4 regions of the Staphylococcus casei genome follow, and region 1 is predicted to be linked to each of the others. Evidence: riboswitches for the same ligand, from Rfam matches in the RefSeq annotation. Region 1 holds a riboswitch; each other region holds the start of a gene.
What was found. Region 1 has a riboswitch for S-adenosylmethionine ahead of QMO72_RS10070 (methionine ABC transporter ATP-binding protein). Riboswitches for the same ligand answer to the same signal wherever they lie in the genome.

Region 1 (8,363 bases):
CCTTTTTAAGGAAAAATAGTTATGACTTACTATTTAAATGTTTCTTCTAAAAATGACTCAACTTGTTCTGGAGATTTTGCATTAGCTGAATGTAAATGAGCAAGTTTTTCACCATTTTTAAATACTAATAAACTAGGGATACCCATAACGTCATTGTCAGCTGCTACATCTTCTAGTTCGTCTCTATCGACGGTAAACCATTGGTAATTATTATATTTTTCAGTAATTGGATCAATCCACATATCCATTGCTTTACAGTCTGGGCACCAGCCTGCTTCGAATTTAATGATGACTGGTTTATCGCTTTGTACGGTCTCTTTAAAATAATCAGTTGTATTAATTGATTGCATCGTAATAACTCCTTTATTTACTTATTATGAACTATATTATAGACGACTTTTAACTATTATAAAAAAAATCAGCTTGATATTTAGAGCGTTTTACTAATAAATTTGATATATTAGTGTTAACTAGACATAGGAGGTACAGAATCATGATAAAATTTTACCAGTATCCTAATTGTACAACTTGTAAAAAGGCCGCTAAATTTTTACAAGCATATGGTGTGAGCTTTGAACCAATTGATATTGTACAACATACACCTACTAAAAGTGAGTTTAAAGATATTATAGAAGCAACAGATATTGAAATTAATAAGCTTTTTAATACACATGGGGCGAAATACCGTGAACTAGGGTTGAAAGACAAACTTAAAGATTTAACAGATGATGAAAAATTAGATTTATTGTCGCAAAATGGTATGTTGATTAAACGACCATTAGCAGTTTCTGGAGAAAAAGTGACTGTTGGTTTTAAAGAAGATGAATACAAAGAAACTTGGTTGTAAAAGTCACGCTAAAGATGGTAAAAACTTGTCGAAGTAACTGAGTATTTAACCAACTTAAGAAAACGCTTTATCCTTTGGTATTAAATCCTTTGAAATTATCATTATATTCAAGGAAATAGTTGCTTGAAGGCTATTCATGTGGCATCATTAAACATGTAAAATCATTTAGGAGGGGATTCTCGTGGCAGTACCGAGTGAATTAAAATATTCTAAAGAGCATGAATGGGTTAAAATTGAAGGTAACACAGTAACAATTGGAATAACTGAATATGCGCAAGGTGAATTAGGCGATATCGTATTCGTTGAGTTACCAGAAGTTGACGATGAAATTAATGAAGGAGACACTTTTGGTAGTGTTGAATCCGTAAAAACAGTTTCAGAATTATATGCACCAGTATCTGGCAAAGTTATCGAAGCTAATGAAGGATTAGAAGATAGCCCAGAATTCGTAAATGAATCACCATTTGATAAAGCTTGGATGGTTAAAGTTGAATTAAGTGACCAAAGCCAATTAGATGAATTATTATCAGCTGAGCAATACTCTGAAATGATTGGCGAATAAAATATTTAAACTCCACGATATAACATATCTTGGAGTTTTTCTTTTATATAAGTAAATGATGTTAAGATACGCATGTCTAATATAAATAGTTTGTAAAGTAGACTTGTTAATATACGAATTCAAGGTGCTTTGAAAGCCTTTAGATGACAAAACGTTGTATCGATAATAAGATGAAATTAGGAATATGTAAATTATGTTTATAACCTTAAACGATCGTGAAAAACTAAATAGAAAGCATTAACTATCAACTTTTAGAGGGTGGATGTCATGACGTTACTAAACCAAGTGATTGTTGTCGAAGGAAAATCAGACAAAAAGCGGGTAAAGCAAGTGATTGATCAGCCAATAGATATCATATGTACAAACGGTACTATGGGCGTCGGAAAACTAGACGAAATGATAGAATCTTTGTATGATAAACAAGTATTTATTCTCGTTGATTCAGATCGCGAAGGCGAGAAAATACGTAAATGGTTCAAACGATATTTAAGTGAAAGTAGACATATAAGAATAGATAAACAATATTGCGAAGTTGCACGATGTCCAAAACCATATTTATCTAGAGTGTTAAGTAAACATGGTTTTGCTGTAAAAGATGAAGAAAAAGTAGCAAAAGCAAAATTGGATTATATAGCTGAAAGGGTAAGTTTATTGACATGAATGTAACAAGGGAAGAACATGTAGATATACATGAACACGATGAAAAAGAAAAACATCTTATATTTGGTTACACACCGACGTGTGGGACATGTAAGATATCCGAACGTATGTTAGGTATCGCCAATGAAATTTTGAAATTACCAGTAACAAAAATAGATTTGAATTTTCATCCAAATTTTAGCCAAATAAATGAAATACAATCTGTGCCAGTACTTATGGTCATGTCGAAAGGGAAAGAACAAAAAAGAATCTATGCCTTTCAATCAGTACCATATTTGTTAGAAAATTTGAAATAGTTATTGACGAAACATTAGTGCGATGGTAGGATTAAAAATAATTAAATAATGAAACTCTTATCACGAGAGGTGGAGGGATGTGCCCTTTGAAGCCCGGCAACCGTCTGTAACAGAAATGGTGCCAAGTCACATAAAGTTACTTTAACTTTAGAGATGAGAGAAGCGATTAATGCTTTCTCTATTCTTAAGTGAACAAAGGGAAAGCATTTTTTAATTGATAGAGCAATAATTTAGGAGGCAACTGTGATGATTGAGTTAAATCAAATAGTCAAAAGGTACAAGACGAAAAAACAGGACGTACTAGCAGTAGATCATGTTGATTTAAGTATTCAATCAGGCTCAATTTTTGGTGTAGTTGGATTTTCTGGAGCAGGAAAAAGTACGTTAATTAGACTTTTAAATAACCTAGAACAACCGACTTCAGGTGACGTTATCATTGATGGAGATACAATTGGTAAGTTATCTAAATCAGAGTTAAGACAAAAACGTCAAAAAGTGAGTATGATTTTTCAACATTTTAATTTACTATGGTCACGAACTGTATTAAATAATATTACTTTTCCTTTAGAGATAGCTGGTGTATCGCGTCGTGAAGCGAAACAAAGAGCGTTAGACTTAGTGGAACTCGTAGGATTAAAAGGTAGAGAACATGCGTATCCATCAGAACTATCAGGTGGTCAGAAACAACGTGTAGGTATTGCACGCGCATTAGCAAATGAACCAACTGTGTTACTTTGCGATGAAGCAACGAGTGCACTAGATCCTCAGACAACAGATGAAATATTAGAACTGTTATTGAAGATTAAAGAAGAAAGAAATTTAACAATTGTGATTATTACACATGAAATGCATGTCATCAGACGTATATGTGATGAGGTCGCAGTAATGGAAAATGGTCGTGTTATAGAGCAAGGTCAAGTTTCAAGCGTATTTGAGAATCCGCAACATGCTGTTACAAAACGTTTTGTTAAAGATGATTTGGATGATGAGTATGATGAATCTATTACAGATCTTGTACCATTAAATGCAAATGATTATATCGTGCGTTTGAATTTTACAGGTAAAAATACTACGGAGCCACTAGTATCCTACATCACAAAGACACATAACATTGACGTTAACATTTTGGAAGCGAATATCAAGCACACCAAAGATGGATCAATTGGGTTCTTGGCAGTACATATTCCGAATGTAAATTCAGAAAAGTTCGAAAAATTCATAAATGATTTAGAAGCGCAACATGTTTCAGTGGAGGTGTTAAAGCATGGGTAATTCATTTAGTGACATTCTCCAAGAGATGATTACAATGCCAAATGTGAGTTGGAGTGAAGTTTGGTTAGCCACTTATGAAACATTATATATGACTGTGATTGCGACTATATTTTCATGTATATTTGGTCTTATACTTGGTGTGCTACTTTTCTTATCAGCGAAAAGTAAATCATCGGTAGCAAGAGTATTTTATAGTATCATTTCATTTGTAGTCAATTTATTTAGAGCTATTCCATTTATTATTTTAATCCTTTTATTAATACCATTTACAAGTTTAATATTAGGCACAATAAGCGGTCCGACTGGTGCACTACCAGCATTAATTATTGGTGCAGCACCATTCTATGCGAGACTTGTAGAAATTGCATTTAAAGAAATTGATAAAGGTGTAATTGAGGCAGCTTGGTCAATGGGGGCGAATACCTGGACGATTGTGAAGAAAGTACTTTTACCAGAAGCTATGCCAGCATTAATCTCTGGAATCACTGTTACAGCAATTGCTTTAGTTGGTTCTACAGCAATTGCAGGTGTAATTGGTGCAGGGGGCTTAGGTAACCTGGCTTACTTAACTGGATTTACACGAAATCAAAATGACGTTATTTTAGTATCTACAATTTTAATATTAATCATTGTGTTCATCATTCAATTTATTGGTGACTGGGCTACAAATAAAGTTGATAAACGATAAACTTTAAAGGAGGACTTTAATATAATGAAAAAATTATTTAGTTTAGCTTCAGTATTAGTTTTAGCATTAGTTTTAGCAGCCTGTGGTAATGGCGGTGGTGGAAAAGATAAGACCATTACAGTTGGAGCTTCTCCTGCACCACATGCTGAAATATTAGAAAAGGCTAAACCATTATTGAAAGATAAAGGTTATGATTTGAAAATAAAAACCATTAACGATTATACAACGCCTAATAAGTTATTAAATAAAGGTGAACTTGACGCAAACTTCTTCCAACACACACCTTATTTGAAAACAGATAAAAAAGATAAAGGCTATAAAATTGAATCTGCAGGTAATGTTCATTTAGAACCAATGGCTGTTTATTCAAAAAAATATAAAAATCTAAAAGATTTACCAAAAGGTGCGACAGTTTATGTTTCAAACAATCCAGCTGAAGAAGGCCGTTTCTTAAAATTCTTTGAAGATGCAGGATTAATTAAACTTAAAAAAGGTGTAAAACCTGAAAATGCAACATTTAAAGATATTGCTGAAAACAAAAAAGATATTAAATTTAATAATAAGCAATCTGCAGAATACTTACCTAAGATTTATCAAAATGAAAAAGCAGATGCCGTAATTATTAACTCTAACTTTGCTATCGACCAAAAATTAAGTCCTAAGAAAGATTCAATTGTAGTGGAGAAAGCGAAAGATAATCCTTATGCAAACTTAATTGCAGTAAAAGATGGACAAAAAGATGACAAAAAAATTAAAGCATTAATGGATGTTCTACAATCTAAAGAGATTAAAGACTACATTAATGATAAATATGATGGTGCCGTTGTACCAGCAAAATAATAGCGAATGAATAACACACACCTCTTAACCATATCGGTTGAGAGGTGTTTTATTGTAAAAATGTTTAAAATGTATATTGAAAACGGCATAATAATAGATAACTCAATAATCACTTGTGATGTGTTGTATATGATAAATACAGCGTTACACTTACAAAGCTTGAAAGTACATGACTTTAATTATAGCTATAAATTTAACTTAAAAAGAGGTGGATTTTTATGATAGAAAAAATTGCCAGCATCAAAGAAGCGCCGTTCAGTCTTTTATTATTAGCAGATCCTTCAAAAGAATTCATTTTAGAGCATCTTAGAAACGGAGAATGTTTTGTATTTAAGGAAAATATGGAAGTGATAGGATGCTACATATTAAGAGAAGTGAGCACGGAATCTGTGGAAATCGTTAATATCGCAGTTGCTGAAAGTAAGCAAAACTTAGGCATTGGTAAGAAACTATTAGCCAATGCTTTTGATTATGCGAAAGAACAAGGTTATATAGACATCTGTGTAGGAACGGGAAATTCAAGTGTGCAACCACTTTTATTTTATCAAAAATCAGGTTTTAGAATTACTGGTATAGATTTTGGCTTCTTTGAAAGGAATTATGAAGATCCAATATATGAACATGGTATTTTATGTCGGGATATGATTTATTTATCAAAGCGGTTATAAGTAGTGCAGAGCATTGAATATTAGCAGAGGGGGAAATCTATTTACGATTCAAGTCGTATTTATCTTTTGCTAGCTTAATATAAATACTGGCAAGTATAGGGATAAATGAAGTATATATTTTAAAAATAGAAGATGAGGAGTGACTTTAAATTAAAATCAAACACGCTTCTAAGATTAAGTTATTTTAAATTAATGAAAAAAGCCACCTCAATTAAAAGGTGGGCATTTATGAATGCATTGTTGTTTAATTCAAGCGCTGATTAAAGGATATACTTTTGTGTTATTTGAATTTGTGGTGATGGTAGTAATTCATTTTAAAATGCTTCGAGAACTATAATATCGTCTTGCTGTATAAAACAACTATAAAGTATAAGACACACTATTAAGTTAGAAATGATTTTAAATATAATAGCTTGTGTATATCAATAGATTATTTTAGAAAATTAATTGAATGAATAGAAGAACATTTGAAATAAAGGTCTTGAATGTCACTGATTTTAAAGAAATCACATTCAGCAAAAATACCTAGTATTACTTTTTCAAAGTCTGAGGTGTCTAAATCACTTATGGATGATATGTGGTTATTTAAAGTATTAGAAAACACAACTTGGCTGTTAAAACGATCTATATTTGAACTGTTTTTTACAGCGTGGATATAAGTATCTTTATATAAGTCAATACGATTGTCATTAATAAAAGTTATTGTAGCTAATTTTACCATATGTCACACCACCTAAATGTTATTAATGATAATTATAACATTTAGGTGGTGTGATTTTGTAATTGAAGCTATCGGGATATATAATCAAGCTATTTAAGCGGTATTATGATGTGTCCTATGAAAATCTGATAGAGTTTATTTAAATATTTACAAGTGGATTTGGCCCTTGGCGTAATAATATCTGCGATTTTTAGGGTTTACAAAAATAGGAGCTAGCGTTAATAGGCCAATCTTCCCGCTCAGCATTACTATAATAATTATAATTTTAGTTAGATTACCGTATTCCGTTGTAAAGTCCATACTTAATCCAACCGTTCCAAATGCTGAAATAACTTCAAATAACACTTTTACAAATAGTGTGTCAGCATTTAAAAGACTCAAGATGAAAGTTGTAGTCAGTACATAAATAAATGATAATAAAAATATTGTTAATGCGTTACGTATTGTTTTTTCTGAAATAGTTCTATGGAATAGTGAAGGACGCTCGATATTTCGTAAGTTACTGAATAAAAATACAAGTATTACAGCGAAAGTAGTTACTTTTATACCACCAGCAGCACTTAATGGCGCGCCACCTATGAACATTAGCCCCATCATTAGAAGTGCTGTTGAGGTGTGAATATCACCCATATCAACACTATTGAATCCAGCAGTACGCGTAGTTACAGATTGGAAAAATGAAGTGCCTAATTGTTCAATCAATGTCATATCATTTAAAGTATTATATTGTTCTAGAATAAAGAAAAATAGAGTACCAATAGTGATTAAACCAAGCGTGGTTGCTAGGACTACTTTTGAATGTAAAGATAGCTTTCCTAATTTTTTAGAATGAATTAAATCAATTAATACAAAATTACCAATTCCTCCCATTATTATTAATAGGGGGAGCACTGTCACCGTAATAGGATCTTTTGTGAAGTCCATTAGATTGTTTTTGAAAAGTGCAAAACCAGCATTGTTAAATGCTGATACGGATGTGAACAGACTTACGAAAATACCTTTGCCAACACCGAATTTTGGTATATACGATAAACATAGTAATAAGGCTCCAATAAATTCGGTAGATAAACTATAAATTAATAAATGAATAATTAATTTTACTACTCCGCCAGGTTCATCAATATTCCAAGTCACCATGAGCAGGTGCCTATTTTTAATAGTTATTTTTTTATTTAAAAATATTAAGGTAAGTAAAGTAACGGTTACAATACCTAATCCACCGATTTGAATCAGTAAGAGGATGATAGATTCACCAAGCATATTAAATTGTGATGAAATGTCTATCGTAGACAAACCAGTTACTGTAAAAGCACTGGACGCAATAAATAAAGCATCTATAAAATCTAATGGTTTTTCCCCTGTATAGGGAAGATATAATAAAGCAGCACCAACTAATGTAGTTGATAAAAATAACAAAAGATAAAAATATATGGGTTTATTTATTTTATTCACGTATACAATCTCCTTATGGAACAATTATATTTTAGATTTTCATTACTTAATAACTAATAAACTGGATTATAGCGTATGCCTTCACTTTAATCTTTTAGAGATATGTTAATAGATAATTATAATACGCTTTATTAAAACTTTTTCAATCTTTTTATAGTAATAAAATCAATAAATTTAACTGTCATTTACATCAATGAGAACAATTGGAATTATATTATATCGTTTAGTCAAAATAATAATAAAGGATATACAAGATATTTTGTTTGCATCAGACTGGTAGCATAAAATAATTAAAGGCGATGATTATGTAGGTGATGCAATAGAAAAAGCTCATATCACTTATTACCTGTAAAAAGT
Region 2 (8,363 bases), 740 kb from region 1:
ATAGAACCTGATTCACGAATATCACTCATCATTGGTCGTTTATCCTGACGTTGTTCCACGCCACGAGAAAGCTGACTCAATGCAATAACTGGACATTCTAGTTCTCTGGCTATCGCTTTTAACGTACGAGAAATCTCAGAAACTTCTTGTTGACGGTTATCTGAAAAGCGTGATCCACTACCAGAAATTAACTGCAGATAGTCAATGACAATCATATCTAACCCATGCTCTTGCTTTAAGCGTCGACATTTCGAACGGATATCCGTAATACGAATACCTGGTGTATCATCAATAAATATCTTTGTGCGTGATAGTTTACCTACTGCTATTGTAAAACGGTTCCAGTCTTCTTCTGTCATCATCCCCGTTCTCAAACGGTTGGAATCGACATTACCCGAACTACAAATCATACGTGTTGCTAGCTGATCAGCACCCATCTCAAGCGAGAAGATCCCTACAGAGAAATGATCTTCATGTGTGGCTACTTTTTGCGCAATATTAAGTGCGAAGGCAGTCTTACCTACAGAAGGTCGGGCTGCTAAAATAATTAAATCATTACGGTTGAACCCAGCAGTCATCTGATCTAAATCTCGATAACCTGTAGGTATCCCAGGTGTCTGACCACTATTTTGATCTAATAACTCCGCGTTTTCATATACGTCACCAAGTACATCACGAATATCTTTAAAACCGTCACTTTCACGTGTCGATGATAATTCTAATATACGTCGTTCCGCATCATTAAGTATCGTATCAAGTTCCAGTTCATCATTGTAACCATCATTTGCGATGCTATCAGCAGTTTGAATTAATTTACGCTTAGTTGCGTGTTTAAAAACAATCTCTGTATAGTACTGGATATTACGCGTTGTTGGTACATTGCTAGATAACTCAGCAAGATATTGTGGTCCACCCGCTTCATTCAATCGTCCTTCTTGTGACAATTGATCCATGATTGTTACCACGTCAATATCTTTATTGTCTTCGTTGAGATTCATCATAGCTCTAAAGATGTGTTGATGTGCGCCTCTATAAAAGGACTCAGGAAGCAAGACTTCCTGAGTTGTGTTAATCAATTCTGGATCTATGATAATGGCACCTAAGACAGATTGTTCAGCCTCATTGCTATGTGGCATTTGATTTTGTTCATACATTCCATCCATTACGATTACACCTCATATACTCAATCCGTTATTATTGTTCCACTGTGTGCACACGAATTGTACCTTCAACTTCTTTGTCTAGTTTAACTGGTACATTTGTATAACCCAATGCATGGATACCGTTTGGTAAATCCATTTTACGTTTGTCAATTTTAATATTATGTTGCTCTTGTAATGCTTGTGCAATTTGTTTTGTACTTACTGAACCAAATAATTTGCCGCCTTCACCTGTTTTAGCAGATACTTCGACTTCGATATTGCTGAGTTGTTCTTTTAATTTTTTGGCATCATCAATTTCTTGTTGACGTTCTGCTTCTGCAGCTTTATTTTTTCTTTCTAATTGTTTTAGATTGCCTGGTGTTGCTTCTACAGCGTAGTTATTTTTTAACAGAAAGTTATTTGCATAACCCACTGGTACATCTTTAACTTCGCCTTTTTTACCTTTACCTTTTACATCTTGTGTAAATATTACTTTCATGAATTTTCACTCCTACTCATTTGTTCTGTGATTGCTTCTTGTAATTGCTCAATCGCTTCATCGACAGTCACATCTTTTAGTTGTGTGGCTGCGTTAGTCAAGTGGCCACCGCCACCTAGCGCTTCCATCGTTAATTGTACATTAACTGCACCCAGTGATCGTGCAGACATACCTACGACATTATCTTCACGTCTAGCAATTACGTATGATGCTTCTACACCATCTAAACTTAACAGTTCATCAGCTGCCTGTGCAACTGTAACAGGATGATAGATTTTTTCGTCTGAACCATAAGCGATTGCAACACCGTGCTCTTGCAATTTCACAGTTTGAATTAACTCAGTACGATTAATGTAAGTATCGATATCATCTTTTAAGAAATGTTGGGTCAAAATAGTATCTGCACCATGTGCACGTAAATAACTCGCAGCATCGAACGTTCTCGAACCAGTACGTAAAGTAAAGTTACGTGTATCGACTATAATACCTGCAAACATCACGGTCGATTCTAGACGTGTCAGTCGTTGTTCGGTCGGTTGATACTCTAATAGTTCTGTTACAAGCTCTGCTGTGGAGCTCGCGTATGGTTCCATGTAGATTAACAATGGACTAGAAATGAAACTTTCACCACGTCTATGGTGATCAATAACGACTTTACGATTAGCTTTATTTAAAATATTTTCATCAATAACCATTTCTGGTTTATGTGTATCGACGATAACTAAAGTTGTCTTAGATGTCATAATATCCCACGCTTCATCTGAAGTAATGAAACGATCTTTCAACTCGGGCTTTTCATTCACTGCTTCCATGACTCGACGTAACGTTGGATCTATGTCTGATTCATTCAATACGATATAGGCATCTAAATTATTCATCATTGCAAAACGTGATACACCAATTGCGGCGCCTATCGCATCTAAGTCAGGACGTGTATGTCCCATAATGATAACTTTGTCGCCTTCCATTAAGATATCTTTTAAAGCATGTGAAATCACTCGTGCTCTTACGCGCGTACGTTTTTCCATAGGGTCAGTCTTACCGCCGTAAAAACGGACGTTCCCGTTCATATGCTTAATCGCAACTTGGTCACCGCCGCGACCGAGTGCTAAATCTAGACCTGATTGAGAAAGCTCTCCAAGATCAATTAAGTCCTCTGAACCTTCTCCAACACCAATACTTAACGTTAATTGCGCACGGTAACCCACACTTTTTTCTCGTAATTGTCCCAAAATACTAAAGTTAGAGGCCTCAATTTCATTTAAAATACGCTGATTTAAATAAGAAACAAATTGATCAGAACTATAACGTTTAAAGTACACATTATATTCTGCGGCCCACCTACTAATGACACGCGTTACCATAGAGTTAATCTCTGAACGCTGTGTATCGTTCATATTTTGAGTAATTTCATCATAATTATCTAAGAAAAGTGTTGCAATAATCGGTTTAGATTCTTCATACAATTCATGTGTTTGAACTTCCTCTGTTATATCGAAGAAATACAATACATGTTCGTTTTCTGAATATCGCACACGATAATGGTAATCATTTTCTTGAATTTCAATTTCTTGCGTTTTTTCTAATTGTTTTAAGATATTAGGATATACTTCATTAACTGGATCGGAAATCACATTACGAGTTAAACGTTCCGACATAAATTGGTTCATCCACTCTATGTTTTCATTCTCATCTAGGATGATCATTCCAATAGGTAAATTCTTAATTGTTATGTTATTGCCTGCTGAAATTTTCCCACCTAGATTATTTACATAGTTGTCTAATTTCTGTAAAGCCTGCCTTACCATAAATGCTGTCCCGATAATTACAAACACTAATACAACCGTTGCAATACCTGCAATCAATTGATTAAATATAAACCAAACAACGACAAGTGCAATTGCTGTTAGTGCCATAATAATAAATGGTAAAACCAAAGCTTTTTTAGTGGATTGACGGTTCATTCTTCCACCTCAAATCATTTTTTAATGATACTTTTTAGATTAACACATAAATCTATAACACCCAGCAAACTTACAATGTGTGTGACTGGCATCAATATTGTCCCTATCACCATCAATACAACTGTAAGTGCAGGCGGCATGGATTTAGCTTTACCAAAAAAGTGAATAACACTTAATCCCTGAATATACATACATAATGATAACACAATTTCTAAATTTAATACGGTACTTTGGAATGTACCCGGTTGGGCGGCAAACATAACACAAAGCAATACAATTATATAAATAAATAATAATGAACGCTTCATTTGCCATGCATATAATGGTTTGAATATTGGTGTAGCAATCTTGAATTTACGTAAAATTGGAAAAGTGATAATTAAATTGATTAATACGAGTAGAAATACTGCAAAAACTACATAACTCGGTAGTTGCACCGAAACTTGACGGAAGCCTTCTGCAAGCATTTGTTTATAGTCTGCGCTCGCTCCAGATTCTGAAATAAGATGATACAATTGTTGTTTCACTGGCTTCATAATTGTTGTTGCTTTTGGCAATTTATCAGATACTTGTAAGACCATAACTGCAATTAATGAGACTATACTGATATATGTAGTTGTAATATAAAGTATACGCTCTTTAGACGTACGTTCTTTTAATAATTGGCCTACAACGAAACTCAAGACGAGTACGAGGACCATGATAGTTAATACAAAAATATTACCCAATAAAGTTGTTAAAATAACTGTAATAACCGCTGTTATGCCAAATGTTTCTAAAGATTTATGCCATAAGATAATGCCTGGTATTGTTGCAAAGAGACTTAATACCAGTCCAAGCGGTGGTAATATATGTAAAGCTAAAGCGACTATGATTAGTGCTAATGTACCAAGGATAGCTGCCTTAGGATATATTTTTGAAAACAAATTCGCCACTCCCATACTATTTTTGACTATAACTTCTATTTTAACCTCTTTAAAACTTTTTCACAATTTTGTCGCCCATATTAATTAAAGATTAAAATAAATTGCATTAGTCTGTGGTTGCTTATGGTTCATTCACATAAAAATAGGACGACAAGTAATAACCATGCATAAAATATGCCCAGTTATGCCCAGTATAGTTACTGTTTGTCGTCCTGTACGTCATTTTATTTAGCTTAATCAGGCAATATCATTTTCTTTTAAATTGAGAAACTTTTAAGAAATGATATAAATTAGGTGCCCAGTCATTAAAATTAAGCAAGAAACCGTCATGCCCGACATTATCTGGCACAAAAAAGTGTTTATGATATTTAAAGCGCTCCCCTACTGCACGTACAAGGTCATCTGGATAAAGCAAATCATCTGTAAATCCCATAGTCATAACTTTCGTATCTAATTGCCTAAACACTGTGTCCACGTCATTACGCCCTCTATCTACATCATGACTATCCAAGACATCCAGTAGTGTTAAATAGCAAGCTGCATCAAAGTAATCTTTAAATTTATCGCCTTGGTGTTTTTGATAAGCCACGACTTGGTCTGGTGTAAAACGCTTATCATAACTTTTAGATGAACGATAAGTTAAGAAACCCAACTGTCTTGCAATACTCATACCTTCCTTGCGATTCAAATGAATAGACTGTCTCGCAATTTGATTAAAGGCACGGCTATACGAGGAAGTTCTATCTGTAGCAGCAAGAATCACAGCCTTTTCAACAACAAATTTACGGTTGTACAATAATTCCACTGCTTGCATGCCGCCTAAAGACCCACCGATAAGAATATTAATTTTTTGATGTCCTAATGTTTCAATACCCAATTCTATGGCGCGTACAATATCACGTAACGTAAGATGTTGTGGGAAATCTTCATCAGTTAGCGCTGAACTTGAACCATACGGGCTACCTATTACATTAAATGTTAAAAATTGATAATCATGTATTGGCATATAACCACCATCAATAATTTCTCTCCACCAACCGGGGTTTTCACTTGTTCCATAAGTTAAATGGTTTCCTGTTAACGCATGGCATACTACGACAAGCGGTTGTCCTGCTAATCCAACATGCTCATATCGTAACTTTAGGTTAGAGATTGTCTCACCTGACTCTGTTGTAAATGGCCCTAATTCTAATGTATCAACCGTATAATTCGTCATGATTTACCCCCTACTTAATAAAAAACTCCTCACCCATTATAAGTAAGAAGTTAATCATACTTATCATTCGAGTCTCTCGTTGGTTTTAGCACCGTACTTAAAATAGCCGGTTGCTGAAGCTTCACGGGGCCAAATCCCTCAGCTTCTCGAAATAAGATTTGATTTTAATTGTATATATCTCAGTGTACTAAATATCATTCCCTAATAAACATACTTGAAATAAAGAAATTTCATAATTTTCTAATTATTGTTATTCTAACGGATATTACGACTTACATCAATGAAATAATTAAAAGAACCATCGTATAATTGCTGTAATAATAATTCCACTAATGATCGTAATCGTTAGACTTCTAGTGTATAGAGCAATCAAAATGGTTGGAATCATCGTAATTAAGAATGGCACGTTCAAATTATAACCCATACTACCTTCATGTTGTTCTATCGCTCCGTCAATAACCAACGCTGTAAATAACGTTATCGGAATAAAAGATAGCCATTTTACTGTCTTTTCAGATAAACGTATCTTGGATATCATAACGAATGGTATTACACGTGTAAGCCATGTCACAATACCACACAATAAGATAATCATTAGCATATGTAGTGTAGTTGTCATCGATCCATCACCACCCCTAAAGCAGCAGTTAGTGTGGCTGCAAGAATAATTGCTATATATGACGGCATTATCAAACTAAATAAAAGCATCATAACAATGACGCACACGATTAATACAAGATAAGTCTTAATGTGTGAGCGTTGGATGGTTTCAAACTGTGAAATTGCTAAAAAGATAAACATAGCAGTAATTGCGAAATCGAGACCTAATGCATCTGGATTATGTATGTATTTACCAAAAACTGCGCCTACAATCGACGCAAGCGTCCAAAATAAGTATGCAGTGATGTTTAACCCGTGTAACCAACGGTCATTAATTTTTTCACCTTTTAGATGTGGTGTAATCGCAACACCAAATGTTTCATCTGTAATTAGCGTTCCAAGGCCTAGCCGGTTGAATAATCCATAGTTTTTATAACTTGGAGCAAGCGTCATACTCAGTAGAAACATTCTAGAATTAACAATAAAAGTAGTTAATATAATCGCCGAAATGGGTGTTCCTGATATGACTAACGCACAAATAATAAACTGTGCTGCGCCAGCATAAATGACAAGACTGAGCAAAATAATTTCTAGTAAACTAAAACCTGAGGCTATTGCCACAATACCAAATGACAACCCCACTCCTGCATACCCTAACAACGTAGGTATACATTCTTTAACACCTTGTCTAAACGTTACATGTGGCTCCACAGCCTCACTCCTTTATATTAAAATAATAGCTGTATTCTAATATAAAGTATAAACAACATTCAACGCCTTTACACTACCGTTTGTGTGACGGAAGACAAGTGGTTGTGTAAAAGCATTGTTTTACCGCCTTATTTTAGGTTTCGGAATTTTCTGTAAATGTTTAGACTACCCTATCTTTTTCTCTAGCACTTCGTCTGTTTCTCTTCTGATTCGCTGCTTTATTTTTGCTATTTTTATAATTTTTTATGTATTTACACCTCCCCCACCCTACCCTGCAAAATAAAAAACCACACGACAAGGGGCGTTGTCATGCGGTTCTTAGTATTGCTTTATTATATTTATTAAACTGATTGAATAACTGTTTTACCACCCATAAATGGAACTAATACTTCTGGAATTGTTACTGAACCATCTTCATTTTGATAATTTTCAACTATAGCAGCAAATGTACGTCCAACTGCTAAACCACTACCATTAAGTGTATGGACTAATTCTGGTTTTGAATTTTTATCACGTTTGAATCGAATATTCGCTCGACGCGCTTGGAAATCAGTAATGTTTGAACAAGAACTTATTTCTTTATAATCATTATAGCTCGGTAACCAAACTTCTAAATCATAGGTTTTACTTGCGCCAAATCCAATATCTCCTGTGCATAAGTTTACACGACGATAAGGTAAACCAAGTTCTTCTAATATTGCCTCTGCATGTCCCGTCATTTCTTCAAGTGCTTCCCAAGAGTCTTCAGGTTTTTCTACGCGTACCATTTCAACTTTATCGAATTGGTGTAAACGAATAAGGCCTCTTGTATCACGTCCAGCAGAACCCGCTTCACTGCGATAACAAGCTGATTGTGCTGTGAATTTAGCTGGTAGTACATCTGGATCAATAATTTCATTACGATAGTAGTTTGTAAGTGGCACTTCAGCTGTTGGAATTGTATATAAGCCTTCCTTTTCAACTTTAAATAAATCTTCTTCAAATTTAGGCAATTGACCTGTACCATACATTGAATCTGCATTTACTAATTGTGGCACCATCATTTCAGTATAACCATGTTGTGTAGTATGTTTTGTAATCATGTAATTCATTAACGCTCTTTCTAATTGTGCCCCTTCACCTGTTAAGAATACGAAGCGCGCACCTGAAACCTTAGCAGCACGTTCAAAATCGACCATTTTTAACGCTTCTACTAAATCCCAATGTGCTTGGGCTTCAAAGTCAAATGATCTTGGCGTACCCCAACGCTTAACTTCTACATTATCATCTTCTGTAGCACCTTCTGGCACTTCATCTTGAATGATA
Region 3 (8,363 bases), 1.1 Mb from region 1:
ATACTAACCAAATCACATTATTAGATGTCGATTATTTTGAAGCTATACCTGGTCATGGTATAACTGCTACATTTGATGGTAAATCACTGTATGTTGGTAACCGTAAATTTATGCTTGAGCAATCTATATCTATTGATAAAATGGAGTCACAAATGACTAAATATGAAGAAGCTGGTAAAACAGCAATGCTTATTGCAATAGATGATGAATTAAGAGGAGTCATCGCCGTTGCTGACACCGTTAAAGATTCAGCCAATAAAGCAATTCAACAACTTCATAACTTAGGTATAAACGTCGCCATGCTAACTGGAGATAACGAACGTACTGCACAAGCCATCGCAAAACAAGTAAATATCGATACTGTTATTGCACAAGTATTACCAGAAGAAAAAGCTTCAAAGATTAATGAATTACAGCATACCGGTAAAACTGTAGCTATGGTTGGTGATGGTGTAAATGATGCACCTGCACTCGTCCAAGCTGATATTGGTATTGCAATAGGCACAGGTGCTGAAGTAGCAATTGAAGCAGCTGATGTAACTATTCTAGGTGGCGATTTATTATTATTACCCAAAGCAATTCTTGCTAGTAAATCTACAATACGTAATATTCGCCAAAATTTATTTTGGGCACTCGCTTATAATATAGCTGGTATTCCTATCGCTGCAATTGGATTACTAGCACCATGGGTTGCCGGCGCTGCAATGGCTTTAAGTTCAGTGAGTGTTGTCACTAACGCATTACGCTTAAAACGCATGAAGTTATAGTTAAAATAATATTAGCCATGCGTCAATTGAATTTAAGGAGGTGATTAATATGAAAACAGAAACAATTACTGTTGAAGGTATGAGTTGTGACCACTGTAAACAGGCTGTGGAATCTGCCCTAACAAATTTAGACGGTGTATCAACTGCTACGGTCAATCTTTCAGAAGGAAATGTCGATGTCAATTACGATGATGATAAAGTAGCATTCGCTCATATGAAAGATGCAATCGAGGATCAAGGTTACGACGTAAAATAACCTTACTCAATATAAAGTAAAATGGTGATTACATATTGAAGATGTAATCACCATTTTTTATTTATAATTGCTTTTCATAAGTTAATCATTCATACACTGCACGTTGATGCTTTAGCTATTTTAATTCACACGTAGTTGCGTATCCCCTGTTTGCAATACTTCTATCGTTGCATCCAATGCATCAACGATTAAATTTTCCACAGCCGCATCTGTATAAAATGCGATATGTGGTGATACAATAACATCTTGACGCGTTATTAAATGTTTTAACAACTCATCTTCAAATGTACCCTCGCGTTGATCACTTGGAAACAAACCTTTTTCACCTTCATAGGTATCAAGTGCAGCGCCTTTAATTTTTCCGTTATCAAGTGCATTTACTAATGCTTTCGTATCAACAATCGTACCTCGGGCACAGTTAATAAATACTGCACCTTCTTTAAATTGATTAAATAACGCATCATTGAATAAATAGTTATTTTCTTTACTCGCTGGGATATGTACTGTCACAATATCAGCATCTTTAATAGCTTCACTAATACTTGTTTCATATGTTAAAAATGACTTTAACGCTTCATTGGGGAAAATATCATAAGCAACGACTTGCGTTTCGAAGCCTTTAGCAAAAATTTTCGCAACAATGCTCCCAATTCGTCCTGTACCAATCACCGCTACTTTTAAATCTTTCATAGAACGCGATAATATTTCAGGTTGCCATCTAAAATCAAACTCTGCTGTTTTCTGTTGAATATCATTATAATTACGAATTAAATTCAACGCTTGAGATACCGTGTATTCAGCTATAGAATGTGGTGAATAGGATGGTACATTAGAGATGATTAAATCATATTTCTTAGCTAACTCAAAATCATAGCAATCAAACCCTGCACTTCGTTGGGCAATCTGCTTAATACCAAATTCATGCAATTTTTTATACACTTCCTCATCTAATGGCAATTGTTGAGACAAAGATACACCATCAAAGCCTTTAACGCGATCAACTGTATCTATAGTAAGCAAATCTTTGTCTAAATCAACTTCTACCGCCCGCTGTGTAGACCATGCTTCAATATAGGGTATATCCTCTGGTCTCACTCCAAATAATTTAATCGTTGTCATAATCATTTCACTCCTAATGTTTTATTGATATAAATGTTTTAATGACTGGATTCGTTTCGCTGCTTCCACTAACTCTACATCGTTAAGGGCTAATGAAATTCTTACATAATTCCTCCCTTGTTCACCAAATGGTATACCTGGGGCCACTAGAATAGACTGTTCTTGTAATAAATACGTTACAAACGCTTCTCCATCGTATCCTTTAGGTGTTTGTAACCATAAGAAAATGCCACCCCTCATTGGTTCAAAAGGAATATGAGCTTCTTTTAATTTCTTTTCAAATTCATCTCTTCTTCGTTTAAAAGTTTCATTTTGAGTTTCTAAAAATGAATCATAATGATTTAATGCATATGTAGCGGCATCTTGAAGTGCACCAAACATCCCAGCATGTGTGTGTGTTTGAAATTTCTTCAAGGCTTGTATCATTTCTTTATTCCCAACCGCAAACCCTACTCTAAAACCAGACATGTTATATCCCTTAGATAAAGAAAATACTTCAATAGCTAAATCTTTGGCACCTTCAGATTGAAGTATACTTGGATTTTTATTATCAAAACCAAAAGCACTATACGCAAAGTCATGCACAATTTTAGTTTTTGTATTTTTAAATTGAGCTACAGCTTCATCAAATATCGATTGTGTAGCAACTGAACCAGTTGGGTTATTAGGATAAGTCAAATAAACTAGACGCGTCTTTGATAAAACTTCTTTATCTACTTTATTCCATTCTGGTAAGTAATACGGTGCTTTAAGTACCAGAGCGTGTGGCTTAGCATCAGCCAATAATACACCAGCTAAATAATCTGTATAACCTGGATCAGGTAGCAAAACATACTCCCCAGGGTTAACAATACATTGCGGTAAATTTACTAAGCCATTTTTTGTGCCATACAATATACAAACTTCATCTTCCTTATCTAAATCAACTTGATATTGCCGTTTATAAAAGTCGACAATGGCTTGTTTAAAGCTATCTTTACCATGAAACGCGCCATACTTTTGATTCTCTGGAATCCGTATTGATTCACTCAAACAGTCGATAATACCTTGGGGTGTCTCACCGTCTGGGATGCCCACTGCCATATTAATTAATGTTTTACTACCATGTTCTACTTTACGTCCCATTGTTTTCCCAAAATAACTATCAGGAATTTGAGCTAATTTATCAGAAATTACCATGTTTATGCCCTCCTATAAAAATAAAAAAGCTATATACCTTTTAAAGTGGCATATAGCTTTCACATGTCACCTATCTTTCAAGTCATATTACTTGTTGGACGAAGCACAGTACTCGACATGCAAGTCTGTTGCTGAAGTATCAATGGGCCAAATCCCTCAACTTCTCTGGATAAGTTTGTCATTATTAAATTAACTATAATTTTATCAGAATATTCATACTTGTCAATCATCTATAGATAAAAAAGAGAGTGCCTCCTAAGAGACACTCTCTGATATATAGGACTAAATGTTGAACATTTAGTTACTTAAATCTTACCACCAGTTATTTTGAGAACGGAAAGCAAGTGCTGCGTCAACTGAACCGTAACGCTCTTTAGCATAGTTAAGCATACCTTTAGTTTGAGTAGCTACTGAACCAGTTCCCCATGATTCTTTAGTTTGACCTAAACCTTGGTAACCTAATTCGTTAACAGCATTTGGATTACCGCTTGATTCAGGCATTACAATTGTATTCCACATAGCTTCTGTACCACCAGCAGCTAAGAATTGAGATTTAACTGATCCACCAGTTGAAGCAGCTGTAGTTTTTGCAGCTTCATAAGTTTTAGTTGCAGTACTTGTTTGAGCTGTTTGAACGTTAGAGTTTGATGAAGCTTTAGGCGCTTCAACTGCTTCTACGTTTGTTGTTTTTGTAGTTGCTTGTGAACGAACTTCACTAGCTGCTGTTTCATTAGTGTTTGATGAAGCTTGTGAACTTACATCTTGTGAAGCTGTGCTTTGAGAAGTTGTACTTTGAGCACCTGCTACATCGTATTTCCATGACCATGAACTACCATCTGAAGTGAAAGTATATTCGTAACCATTTAATACGAAGTCATAGTTGTACGCACCAGCGTGTAATGGTTTTTCGTTTAATTGAGCAGCTCCACTTTGAGCTAATTCAGCTAAATGACCTTGGTCAATATTTGACTCTGAAGCGTGTGCTTCATTGTGATCTGTTGACGCATAACCTGTTACGCCTAATGCTACTGCTAATGATGATGCTAAAATTGTCTTCTTCATAATAAAAAAATCCTCCATTTAAATCTTTTGTAAGTAAAATTATATTTTCGTTAAATTATTTATCGTATCTGCTAGTTAACATATCTACCAAAATTGTTTAATTTTTTTATGCGCTATTTTTTCGCCACAAATAATATACCATAAATTTCGTTGATTTATATTACACTTGTATAACAAAACTTTACAAAAGTAATGTCCTCTTGTAATATTGGAAACCTTTTCGTTTTGTTTTATAACGCCTAAATTATTTTCTTCCACTCTGATTTTGTGTATAAACCCTTTCGCGTAAGTGTTTAATTACATTTTTAAAAATAATAAATTATTTTCTGAATTATTACAGAAAACGTTTTTGTTACATAATTGTAAAATAAAAATTCGACAGAAAAATTATATTTTAGTGCAATGCTTGTAATTAATTTATTAAGAAAATATAAAAAGGCTACTGTCACGTAGCCTTTTTGAGTAATTTTACCCTTTTGTATTGAAGTATAAAAATTTCTTCTCTTAACAAACTTTACATTTTAAACTAAGAATTTGAATATTTCTCTATCATATAATTTTAATACTTTCATATAGAATGCGTTCACTAAATAACCACTAACAAATGGAACTACAAAGAATGCGATAAATACGAGTAGTAAACTTAATAATGGTGGATGATCCATAAATCTAAATCCACTTATCGGACCAACCAGTCCTATAATTCCAAAGCCTGCTGATTCTTTTGTTCCTCCTATGCCTATCAATGCACCTACAAAGCCCGTAATTAGCGCAGTAGTAAATATCGGTAATAAGATAATAGGATGCCTCACCATATTGGGAATCATCATCTTAACGCCACCTAAGAAAATTGTTATTGGCACACCTGATCTATTAATCTTAACTGTACCTGCAACAAGCACGCCTTCACATGCAACGATACCAAGAGATGCAGAGCCTGCCGCAAGCCCGCTAATCCCTATAGCCAATGCCGTTGCCACCGTAGATATCGGACTAATAATAATAAAACTGAACACCAGTGCAATGAGCATCGACATTAATATAGGTTGTAATTCAGTAAATGAATTGACAAGGTTCCCTATCCCTGTCGTAATTAATTTTATGTATGGAAGTATAAGAACACCAATAAGGCTGGCTAATACGCCAACTATCGTAGGTAAAATAATTAAAGTCAAACTACCAAATCGTTCTCCTATCACTAATATAAAGAATACTGCAATTGCAGCTGTAATCATTGTGTTAATTAAATCCCCAACCCCTACCAGCATCCACACACCATCTTTAAATTGTGCTGCACCGCTACCAACAAACGCAGAACTCGCAACGACTGCTGTCGCTAAAGGTGTAAGTTTAAAACGCATCGCAATCAATGCGCCAACTAAAAGTGGTACAGTAAATTGAATACTTTCTACTATTTGTAGTAATGTTTGGAATATAGCATATTTCGGGGCGAATAGTTTAAACAGCTCTCCTAAAATCGCATTAGGAATAAGACCTGCAACAATTGCTATTGCTACACCAGATAATACATTATTGATAAATTGTTTCGGACTCATCTTAATCATAGAAGTTCCTCCTAAGCTGTAGTAAAATATACTATATCATATTTTCTTAATTTTCAGAATATTTATTTTGTAACTTTTATTTTTTTACATCGCCTCGTCACAACATACTAAAGCACATCTTTCTAATCTTTCTCCAGAAAGCAAACTACTTTCTTTCATTTAGAAAAATGTGCTTTAAGCAGTTACTGCATACTTATTCTTCATACGCTTAGTTATCCATGAGTTTTGCAGTAAGTACAAGGCCTTGCGTGTCATTTTCAAAAAACTCTAGTTTTTGCAACTTATTATTTTGAGGTAAAAAAATTTCAAACTGTTCCCATATCCAAAAAGCAATATTTTCAGCAGTTGTATTCATTTCTGGTAATGTCTCATTAACCAATTGATATTCTAAGTAGGGTGCGATATGTGCCTTATAGAGCTTGTCAACTTCATTAAAATCCATAGCTAAGCCATAATGATCTATTTCAGATAAAATCTCTACATTAAATTTATATTGTTGGTTTTCTAGATCTTTGTGCAATTTTTCTGTGAAATAAATTCGATTGTCACATTTAAATTCATAAAAAGTTTTTATTAATACTGCATTATTTCTATATTTAAATGTTTCAGGTGGTAAAATATCATCAAATTGAGTCATCATTGTTCACTCCTTTTCCCTTTACCAACCTATACCCTTTTCTCTTTCTTCTATATAAAACTACAGAAGCTTGATGTTTTTAAATATGAATGCGCGGCAAGATGATATATAAATCATTATATACGAAAGGTTGTGGCATATGACTATCTATATCCAAAGGATATATGATGATGCACAAATTGAAGATATACGTATACTGGTTGATTGCGTATGGCCAAGAGGTATATCGAAAGATACGGCTAATTTTGATTATTGGTTAAAAGATATTGCCCCTACATCCCCTCTAAGAAAGTGGTTTAATCACGACCTCCAATTATACGCTGCATTTACAGAAAAATATAAAAAAGAATTATGTGAAAATGAAGAGCATAATCAAGCTGTTGTTTTGCAAAATTCATTTTACTAAAAGCATATATTTTAATCACAAGTGAAATAACAGATAATCACCGATTCAATTTCATCATCAATGATATTAACGCACAAATAAAGCCTTAGCATATCATCCAAGGCTTTATTTGTGCGTTAATTATTGTAAGCTAATAATCAAACAAACTTTCTTCTCCTTCAGGCAAACTTTCCACAAATGCTTTAGGATTTACTGCATAATCATTTCCTATGCCATCTTTCATACGTTGAAAGTGCAAATGAGATCCTGTTGTTTGTTCTCCTGTGTTACCTGAAAGTGCAATCACCTCTCCAGCTTTAACCTCATCTCCTACATTGACTTTAAAATCATTCAAGTGCATATACCATTGATGATAGCGGCCATTTGATTCTGCGATTTGTACTACTTTTCCTCCTAATTTATTATTAAATGTTCTTGTCACTTTGCCATCAGAAGCTGCCTTTACTGGTGTATCTTCTGGTAAATCATAATCAATACCGAAGTGTTTGCCATCAAAATCACTATATTGATATTCACCAAATGTTTCTGTCTCTCTACTACGATCAAAAAAGTCACTATAGGATGAGGAATGATTACTACGATCATCTCTTCGTTGCTCAGTTAAATTTTTATTTATACGCTCTTGTATGGATTCTAAATTCGTTATTAATAGCACAATAGGTACAATAATAATTATTAAAAGAATAAATGTTCTAATTGTATTTGCCACTATTTGAGTCACCTTCATATTTATTTTTTGCTTATTATAATATTAGTATAATTTTTATATTACTCTTTTGCTAATCATCTAACTCAAAAACCGCTCATACTTTAGTTGTATAAAATTCAAAATAAAAACAAGCCACTATTAATTTATTACAAATAACGTGGCTTGCCTTTATTTTTATCACTTATATTTCATCACTATAAGCATGGTTCCTCTTATGAATTATAACTTTTTAACATACTTTCCATCAAACTCCAAACACGCTCTACATCAACTGCTGTTGCAAAGTAGGCATTTTTTTCACCTTGCGTAATATGATTCAAATCTACAACCATTGTTCCATATGTTAATGCGCTCTGGTGCTCTATATCAATATGGGTATGCTGCATTGTAAATAGCGTTGGATCTAATAAATATAGTATGGTACATGCATCATGGATAGGACCACCATCCATATCAAAGTGTGTTTTATATGTTGATTTAAAGAATTCTAATAATTCTACAACAAATCGAGCAATTTGATTATCTATACATTTAAAACGGTCGATAATTTGAGTTGTCGCAAGCACTTGGTGTGTGACATCCAAACCAAAAACATTGATATGGATGCCACTATCAAATACACGTTTAGCCGCTTCGGCATCTACCCATATATTAAATTCAGCA
Region 4 (8,363 bases), 1.4 Mb from region 1:
TTATCTATATGGTACAGGTTTGGCACAAATGAATGTCGCACAAGAAGCACAAAGAATCTTACTCACTATACATAAAAACATTATCGTATTACATGACATACATGAATTTAAAATGATTTTAAATAAAGCAACATCTAAAGATATTTTTTTCATCATCTCACTGTCAGGAGAATCCCATCAACTGTCAGATATTACGAATTTATTGCAACTACGCCAAAATTACTTTATTTCAGTGACTACTTTAAAAGATAATATGCTTGCTCAACGAGCGAATTATAATATTTATGTTTCTAGTAATACATTTTATTTAGAAGATGGAACGGACTATTCTAGTTTTATAAGCTATCATATATTTTTTGAAACCCTACTTCGTAAATTTAATGAACGTAAAGAAAACGGGGATATCATTTAACATTACCTCATAGATTTATTTGCTATATTTGAATAAAAAAGGCTTATCGCATCCACTAAAAGTATGCAATAAGCCTTTTATGTATCATAATTAATCTTCAGCGCCATATATACAGTTATATATTTCAACCTAGGTATTATAGTCCCGCTTCAAACTCTTCTAACGTAAGTTGTAACTTATCAAACATAGTTTCAAAGCCATGAGCCGTAGAATCATGATATTCTTTTTTCTTTTGTTTATATTCTAAAGTTGTATATCGTCTTTCTCTTGGTACTAAAGCAATATAATTAAAAATCATTTGAGTAATACCTGGTTCTCTTTCAAATATTTCCACTTCAATCGTATCTTCCGAATCACTTAATTCTGGCATACCAATTGTCATAACAATATATTCATACGGTGTTAATGTCATAAAAGCACCTTTTATAACATTTTCTTTTCCATTACGAGCATCAATAATTTCATAACTGCCATTTTGCTCTGTATTCACTTGTATAGATTTATTCGTTCTTGCAGTTGTCATAAACCATTGCTTAAGAAATCGTTGATCTGTCCATGCTTGATACAATAATTCAGGTTCGACTTTAAATAATCGCTCAAGTCTTATTTCAACGTTTTCATTTTCTACATTATATTTAGCCACGCTTGTTCACCTACTTTCACTCTTAAGACTATTCTAACTTATTACACGAGACTTCTAAACTATAATCATGATATTTACAAAATGTTCATTGTATTTATACTAAAACAGGCGATTTACATATTTTGTTTTCTAGAAAAGTGAATGAACTTATTAAAAACAATGCTATTTTATATCTATATATTACACTATAATCACTCTAATTTTTTAAAATTAAGCTTATATATAAAGTAGGAAGGCGTGTTTAACAAAATTTTGTTTAGATAGGCCTTCCCACAATGCATTCATATTTATTTTTTATCTAATCTAGGCAATCCAAATACTATTGCAATTAATCCACATACACCCAAAATCATTGGATAAATAGAATACGGGACTAACTCAAACGGTGATATAGACGCAACGCCCGCAGCCGCTATAAGTTGAGGGCTATAAGGTAATAACCCTTGGAAACAGCTTGCAAACATATCTAAAATACTCGCCGATTTTCTCGGGTCTACATCATACGCTTCTGATATATTTTTAGCTAAAGGTCCTGCCATCAATATTGAAATCGTATTATTCGCTGTTGCTATATCAGCAGTACTCACTAGCCCTGCAATACCTAACTCTGCGCCACGTTTAGATTTAACTCTTCTACGAACGAAATTGAGCAGCCATGTGATGCCACCGTTATGCTGAATCAGAGCTACGAGGCCACCAATAAGTAACGCTATAATAGCAATGTCCTCCATACCAATGATACCTTTAGAAATAGAGGTTAATAACCCTGACCATCCAAATGATCCATCAATTAAACCAATTATTGATGATAATACAATCCCGCCAATCAGCACAATAATTACGTTGATTCCAATGAGTGCTAATATTAATACTAATAAATAAGGTACAACTTTAATAAAATTGTAGTCGTAATCTTTAGTTGCATCGATGTGTGCACCCTTTGTTAAAAACCACAAAACAATAATCGTAAAGATTGCCCCTGGTAATACAATTTTAATGTTCACTTTAAATTTGTCGCCCATCTTAGTTTTTTGTGTACGTACGGCTGCAATCGTTGTATCTGAAATCATTGATAAGTTATCCCCAAACATCGCTCCACCAACAACTGTTGCCATTGTTATTGCTGCTGAAACATCTGTCGCTTGACTTAATCCAAATCCTACAGGAGCAATAGCAGCAACTGTACCTACAGAAGTACCCATCGAAACAGAAACAAACATACATATAATAAATAATCCTACAATAATTAGGTTTTCAGGTATTAATGATAAGCCTAAATTAACAGTCGATTTCACGCCTCCCATGTCCTCTGTAGTTTGTGAAAAAGCACCTGCTAATAAGAAGATAAGCATCATCAATATAATATTAGAGTGCCCTGCACCTTTCGTGAAAATTTCTACTTTTTGAGCGAATGTTTCTTTACGATTTAATACTAAACCTACAATTGATGCTACTATAATAGCAACATTTAGTGGCATTGTTGAAAAGTCGCCTGTGCCAATACCAACACCTAAAAACAAACCTACAAATACAATTAAAGGAATTAATGCCCATACATTGCCTTTCTTTGTTTCCTCCATACCTAACCAACTTTCTCCAAAGATAATATCACAATACTTTCATCGCACTAACATGTATACATATAAAAATTAAAAACTCTTTCCTACTACATCGAAGAAAAGAGTATACGTTTATAATTGATCCCTATCTTCTAGCATTTATCCAAACTACTGGAATTAGCACATGCATCACCATGTTGTCGAAGTATCGACAGACCTGCCTACACTTCTCTTGATAAGTATTTCCAATGATTTTCTTACAGTACTTAATAGCTCATCATACGTCAAATACTGCTAAATGTTAATATGGTATATACTTTTTGTCAATATGATATTAGAAGTGAAAATGACAAATACAAGAATTTATAGTAAAGCATTACCTTTACTTTGACATAATAAAAAGCCAGAAAACCCGTGGTATGATTTTCTAGCTTCTAAATTCAATCTATAAATTTAGTCTAACTGCGTGCCTCCAGTTACACCGTATACTTGACCTGTAGTATAACTTGATTCTTCAGCAGCTAAATGTACATAAACACCTGAAAGTTCTACAGGTTGCCCTGCTCGACCAAGCACTTCTTTCTGCCCAAAGGTTGGTATTTTTGATTGTGGTTGACCACCCGATATTTGTAGCGGAGACCAAAATGGTCCTGGTGCTACACAGTTTACTCGGATACCCTCAGCTCCCAATTCTTCTGATAAACTCTTTGTTAATGAGATGATAGCAGCTTTTGTAGCGGCATAATCATGTAAAATCGGACTAGGATTATAGCCCTGTACTGATGAAGTTAACGTAATTGTTGCTCCTGCCTGTAAATAATCTAATGCTTTTTGAACTGTCCAAAATATTGGATAGACATTGGTTTCAAAAGTTTCTGAAAATGATGCGGTATCAAAATCTTTTATACTATTTTTATATTGTTGATGACCTGCAACAAGCGTGACATTATCTAAACCCCCCAGTTTATGATAAGCTTCTTCGACCAAATCATAATTGAATTGTTCATTACGTAGGTCACCTGGTATTAAAATAGCACGTCGGCCTTCATTCTCTATGATTTCTTTTACCTCTATTGCATCTTCTTCTTCTGCTGGTAAATAGTTGATTGCTACGTCTGCCCCTTCTCTTGCATAAGCAATTGCGGCAGCACGACCAATAGCTGAATCGCCACCTGTGACTAACATCTTATAGTCTTTCAAGCGCCCATACCCCTTATAAGAGGTTTCACCACAATCAGGTTTAGGATCTAATTGTTGTTGTAGTCCTGGCGCCTATTGCTCTTGTTGAGGAAAATCTGCATTTGAAAATTTTGTTCTAGGATCTTGAGATGCCATTATTAACACTCCTTCAATTCATGTCGTCTTTCATCCTTACCCCATTTTCATTTCATTTAATACATAGATACATCTATTTTCTAATTAGTTTTCATTCAAAAGCTTTAGTACAAATGTAATAAAGTAGTCTGGCACTTTTTCTAAAATACGTTCATCTGGATCATACTTAGGGTGATGTAAATCATATTCACTATTTGAACCTATAAAAACAAACACACTAGGATATTTTTGTGAAAAACCAGAAAAATCCTCTCCTATTGTTAATGGTTTGTCCATAACCTCAACGTTATAACCTACTTGTTTTGCAACTTCAATCGCATCATTCGTTAGCTTTTCATCATTTTCAACAGCTCCAGGTAAGCGATGATAAATCGTTTCAATATCAACACCAAAAGCCTCTGCTAACCCTTTACCTATCGATTTCAAACGTGCTTCTATATAATCTCGTTTTTCTGCATCAAACGTTCTTACAGTCCCTTGAACATAGGCTTGATCCGCAATCACATTCCATGTATTACCACTTGAAACTTCGCCGATTGTGACCACTGCACTATCGAAAGCTGATAAATTTCTGCTAACTATAGATTGAATGCTATTTATTAATTGACCTAGTACGATTGTGGGATCATTTCCTTGTTCAGGTTTAGCTGCATGAGCACCTTTGCCTTTGATTTTAAATTCGAAACGATCTACGGATGATGTGATAACACCAGATTTTACTGCAAATTGTCCAATGTCTAATGTTGGATAGTTATGATAACCTAAAACAGCTTTAGCGCCATCAATAGCACCAGTATCTGTAATGTGAAACGCTCCATAGCCTAGTTCTTCGGCTGGTTGAAAAATAAGACGCACACGTCCATTGAGTTGATCTTCAATCGCTTTTAACCTCGTGGCTACAGCTAACACACTAGCCATATGTATGTCATGACCACATGCATGCATCACACCTTCATTTGTTGAAGTAAATTCATGAATCACCTGTTCGTCAATAGGTAAGGCATCGATATCAGTCCTTACAGCTACAAATTGCTCCCCTTGTCCAACTTCGGCGACTAATCCAGTGTCTAAAGGTAAATCTAATACTTTTATGTCATATGATTCTAAAATACGTTTTAATCTTTTTGTTGTTTCATATTCAGCATCCGACAATTCTGGAAATTGATGAAATGTTCTTCTCCAATTAACGTAATCTTCATATTGCGGCATTATGCGTCACTACCTTTCTTTTTTAAATTATTAACTATATAATAACCAATTGTTACCAAAACGACACCAACTGCAAGGTTATTCGTAATTAATATAATAACGAATGTTAGTAATACGGTACTACCATTAAGTATTGGAGCGTGTTTTATAAATGGTATGGTACGACGATCAAAAGTATTCAGTGAAATGGTTATTAATACCGTAGATAAAACAGCCATTGGTATTTGCCCAATGATTGCTCCAAAAATAAATATACTCACTAGTAAGAAACTACCTGTTATAAGTGTAGACAATCTAGAACTTGCACCCATTGACACATTGAATCGGGATTGTCCTACAAGTGCACTGCCACCATAACCGCCAAAGATACCAACAATAAAATTTGCTATACCTTGTCCAATAGTCTCTTTGTTTTTATCACTTTTTGAAGCTGTCACATCATCCATCATACGCGCTGTTAATGTTGTCTGTACGATAGCTACGATAGCCATTGTCACGCCATATACAAATGCAATCACTAAAAAATGCCAATCCCATATATCTTTTGGAATAGATGGCTGAGGTATTTTTACATGAATGGGTGACATATCACTAACAACTTTAATATTCGGTTTGAAGACCCAGGCAAACACAGTTAATATAACGATTGCTATTAAAGGTGCTGGTATTATTTTTATAAACTTAGGCACAATCCAAATAAAGCAAAATGAAACAATCGTAATCATATAAGTTTCTTTTGAAATATTGAAGATATTTTTCAACTGAGATGTAAATAATAGTATACCTAAAGCATTCATAAATCCAATTACAACACCTAAAGGGATCAAATCTAACAATTTGTTTATATTGCAATATCCTAAGATGATTTGTATCGTCCCCATAAAAATTGTTGCCATAATTAATGCCTGCAAACCATGACTCGCTGCAAGTGGTGCAACTACAAGTGACACCCCACTGCTTGGTGCAGATACCATCAATGTCCTATTGCCTGTCACACTAATCACAAGCATCATCAGCCCTGTACTTATCAATCCAATCGTCGGGCTAACACCCGCAATGAGGGAAAAAGCTATCGCTCCAGGAAGTAAAGCCAATGCAAGTAATATACCGGATAATATATTGTTACTTATATTTCCTTGCCACTGTTTAACATAAGTGGTCTCGCTCACATCAAACGTCACCTCCCCATCCCTTTAGTACTTATGTTATCATAATTGTCGGAATATTTAATCAATTCTCGTTTATTCTCACTTTAACAAAAAAATGCAGTTAAGCTTTATATTGCTTAACTGCACTTATCTTTTATAAACTCAATTGATTATCAACAATAACTGCACCATCTTTAATCACTTTTTCAGCGTGATTGATGCCATAATGATATGGAATATATTCATGATTAGGCGCATCCCAAATAACGATATTTGCCTTATCACCTTCGTTAATTGTACCTGCATCTACATCTATTGCTTTGGCAGCATTAACTGTAACTGCATTCCAAATTTCATTAGGTGATAATTTTAATTTTAATGCTGCAATTGACATAATCAGTTGCAGATTATTCGTTACACAACTTCCTGGATTGAAGTCTGTCGCAATTGCTATTGCACCGTTATTAGCTATCATACCTCTTGCATCGGCATATTGCTCTTTGCCTAAATAAAATGTCGTACCTGGTAATAATACAGCTACGGTATCACTATCTTTCAATTTCATTTTACCTTCTGTACTTGAAGCCACTAAATGATCTGCAGAAATAGCCGCTTCATCAATAGCAAGTTCTAAGCCACCAAGAGGATCAATCTCATCTGCATGTATTTTAACTTTGAAGCCTAATGCTTTCGCAGCTTCCATATATTGTTTAGACTCTTCAACTGTAAACACTCCAGTTTCACAGAAAATATCTGCAAAATCCGCATATGCTTTAACTTCTGGTAATAAATCTATCATTTCTTGCAAGAACGCTTGATTTGATTTTGCATCTTTCGGCACAGCATGCGGACCTAAGAAGGTGTGTCTCATATCTAAGTTATATTTTTCAGCTAAGCGATTAGATACACGTAATTGTTTTAATTCGTTATCCTTATCTAATCCGTAACCACTTTTACTTTCGACAGCCAGCACACCATGTTGAATCATCGTTAATAAATTTTTCTCTGCTTTGTTAAACAGTTCCTCCTCTGTCGCATTGCGTGTAGCTTCAACAGTAGATAAAATACCTCCACCTTGCTCAAGTATTTCTAAATAAGAAACACCTTGTCTTTTAAGCGACATTTCGTGTTCTCGAGAACCACCATGCACTAAATGCGTGTGTGCTTCTACAAGTGCTGGTGACACCACTTTACCTGTTGCATCTATTGTTGCTTTGGCTTCATAGTTATCAGTATGTGCCCCCGAATATAAAACTTTGCCTTCATGAATGACTACTGTTCCATTCTCAACAATCTCTAATTCGTCTAATTCCTTACCTTTTAAAGGACGATTGGTAGATTTAGGTAAAATTAATTGTTTAATATTTTGAATAATTAAATCGTTCATTTTTTATCTCCTTTGCCTGTAATCATTGGAATTTTAATACCTTTTTCTTTTGCTACATCGATAGATGATTGATAACCTGCATCAGCATGTCTTACTACACCCATACCCGGATCTGTGGTCAATACACGCCCTAAGCGACGATCAGCGCGTTCTGTCCCATCTGCTACTACAACCATACCAGCATGTAATGAATAACCCATGCCAACGCCGCCACCGTGATGGAATGAAATCCAAGAGCCACCTGCTGCTGTATTAATCAAAGCGTTTAAGATCGCCCAGTCTCCTACAGCATCAGAACCATCTTTCATACCTTCTGTTTCTCGATTTGGACTCGCAACTGAACCAGAATCTAAGTGATCACGACCTATAACAATCGGTGCCGAAATTTCCCCGTCTCTCACTAATTTATTTAATGCCAATCCCATTTGGGCACGTTCTTCATAACCTAACCAAGCAATACGAGAAGGCAAACCTTGGAAGGCAATTTTTTCTTCTGCTAAATCTAACCAACGTATTAATTTTTCATTATCAGGGAATAATTTCCTCATTTCTTTATCAGCACGTGCTATATCTTTCGGGTCTCCACTTAATGCTGCAAAGCGAAATGGTCCTTTACCTTCACAGAATAATGGTCGAATATAAGCTGGAACAAAACCTGGAAAGTCAAAAG

Region 2: linked by a shared signal. The riboswitch ahead of metX (homoserine O-acetyltransferase MetX) and the one ahead of QMO72_RS10070 (methionine ABC transporter ATP-binding protein) in region 1 are both predicted to bind S-adenosylmethionine.
Region 3: linked by a shared signal. The riboswitch ahead of QMO72_RS01770 (aminotransferase class I/II-fold pyridoxal phosphate-dependent enzyme) and the one ahead of QMO72_RS10070 (methionine ABC transporter ATP-binding protein) in region 1 are both predicted to bind S-adenosylmethionine.
Region 4: linked by a shared signal. The riboswitch ahead of QMO72_RS03095 (Na+/H+ antiporter NhaC family protein) and the one ahead of QMO72_RS10070 (methionine ABC transporter ATP-binding protein) in region 1 are both predicted to bind S-adenosylmethionine.

Annotation. Positions count from the first base shown of each region.
Region 1 covers NZ_CP125718.1:2,081,491-2,089,853, reverse strand. The annotation lists gene QMO72_RS10095 (thioredoxin family protein) at 30-350, opposite strand; gene QMO72_RS10090 (arsenate reductase family protein) at 494-847, shown strand; gene gcvH (glycine cleavage system protein GcvH) at 1,029-1,409, shown strand; gene QMO72_RS10080 (toprim domain-containing protein) at 1,677-2,069, shown strand; gene QMO72_RS10075 (thioredoxin family protein) at 2,066-2,365, shown strand; SAM riboswitch class I at 2,420-2,525, shown strand; gene QMO72_RS10070 (methionine ABC transporter ATP-binding protein) at 2,612-3,637, shown strand; gene QMO72_RS10065 (methionine ABC transporter permease) at 3,630-4,325, shown strand; gene QMO72_RS10060 (MetQ/NlpA family ABC transporter substrate-binding protein) at 4,350-5,165, shown strand; gene QMO72_RS10055 (GNAT family N-acetyltransferase) at 5,384-5,833, shown strand; gene QMO72_RS10050 (hypothetical protein) at 6,264-6,554, opposite strand; gene QMO72_RS10045 (TrkH family potassium uptake protein) at 6,702-8,006, opposite strand.
Region 2 covers NZ_CP125718.1:12,809-21,171, reverse strand. The annotation lists gene dnaB (replicative DNA helicase) at 1-1,163, opposite strand, end outside; gene rplI (50S ribosomal protein L9) at 1,195-1,641, opposite strand; gene QMO72_RS00070 (DHH family phosphoesterase) at 1,638-3,605, opposite strand; gene QMO72_RS00065 (DUF2232 domain-containing protein) at 3,620-4,531, opposite strand; gene metX (homoserine O-acetyltransferase MetX) at 4,779-5,747, opposite strand; SAM riboswitch class I at 5,805-5,905, opposite strand; gene QMO72_RS00055 (AzlD domain-containing protein) at 6,037-6,366, opposite strand; gene QMO72_RS00050 (AzlC family ABC transporter permease) at 6,363-7,058, opposite strand; gene serS (serine--tRNA ligase) at 7,400-8,363, opposite strand, start outside.
Region 3 covers NZ_CP125718.1:399,639-408,001, reverse strand. The annotation lists gene QMO72_RS01785 (heavy metal translocating P-type ATPase) at 1-767, shown strand, start outside; gene copZ (copper chaperone CopZ) at 817-1,023, shown strand; gene QMO72_RS01775 (D-lactate dehydrogenase) at 1,144-2,142, opposite strand; gene QMO72_RS01770 (aminotransferase class I/II-fold pyridoxal phosphate-dependent enzyme) at 2,164-3,321, opposite strand; SAM riboswitch class I at 3,389-3,497, opposite strand; gene QMO72_RS01765 (aggregation-promoting factor C-terminal-like domain-containing protein) at 3,634-4,383, opposite strand; gene QMO72_RS01760 (PTS sugar transporter subunit IIC) at 4,905-5,948, opposite strand; gene QMO72_RS01755 (6-pyruvoyl trahydropterin synthase family protein) at 6,157-6,585, opposite strand; gene QMO72_RS01750 (DUF488 domain-containing protein) at 6,725-6,991, shown strand; gene QMO72_RS01745 (M23 family metallopeptidase) at 7,122-7,700, opposite strand; gene QMO72_RS01740 (nucleoside hydrolase) at 7,913-8,363, opposite strand, start outside.
Region 4 covers NZ_CP125718.1:697,452-705,814, reverse strand. The annotation lists gene QMO72_RS03105 (MurR/RpiR family transcriptional regulator) at 1-412, shown strand, start outside; gene QMO72_RS03100 (SRPBCC family protein) at 549-1,055, opposite strand; gene QMO72_RS03095 (Na+/H+ antiporter NhaC family protein) at 1,343-2,635, opposite strand; SAM riboswitch class I at 2,757-2,856, opposite strand; partial or broken gene QMO72_RS03090 (SDR family oxidoreductase) at 3,068-3,949, opposite strand; gene QMO72_RS03085 (amidohydrolase) at 4,034-5,158, opposite strand; gene QMO72_RS03080 (SulP family inorganic anion transporter) at 5,158-6,327, opposite strand; gene hutI (imidazolonepropionase) at 6,461-7,693, opposite strand; gene hutU (urocanate hydratase) at 7,690-8,363, opposite strand, start outside.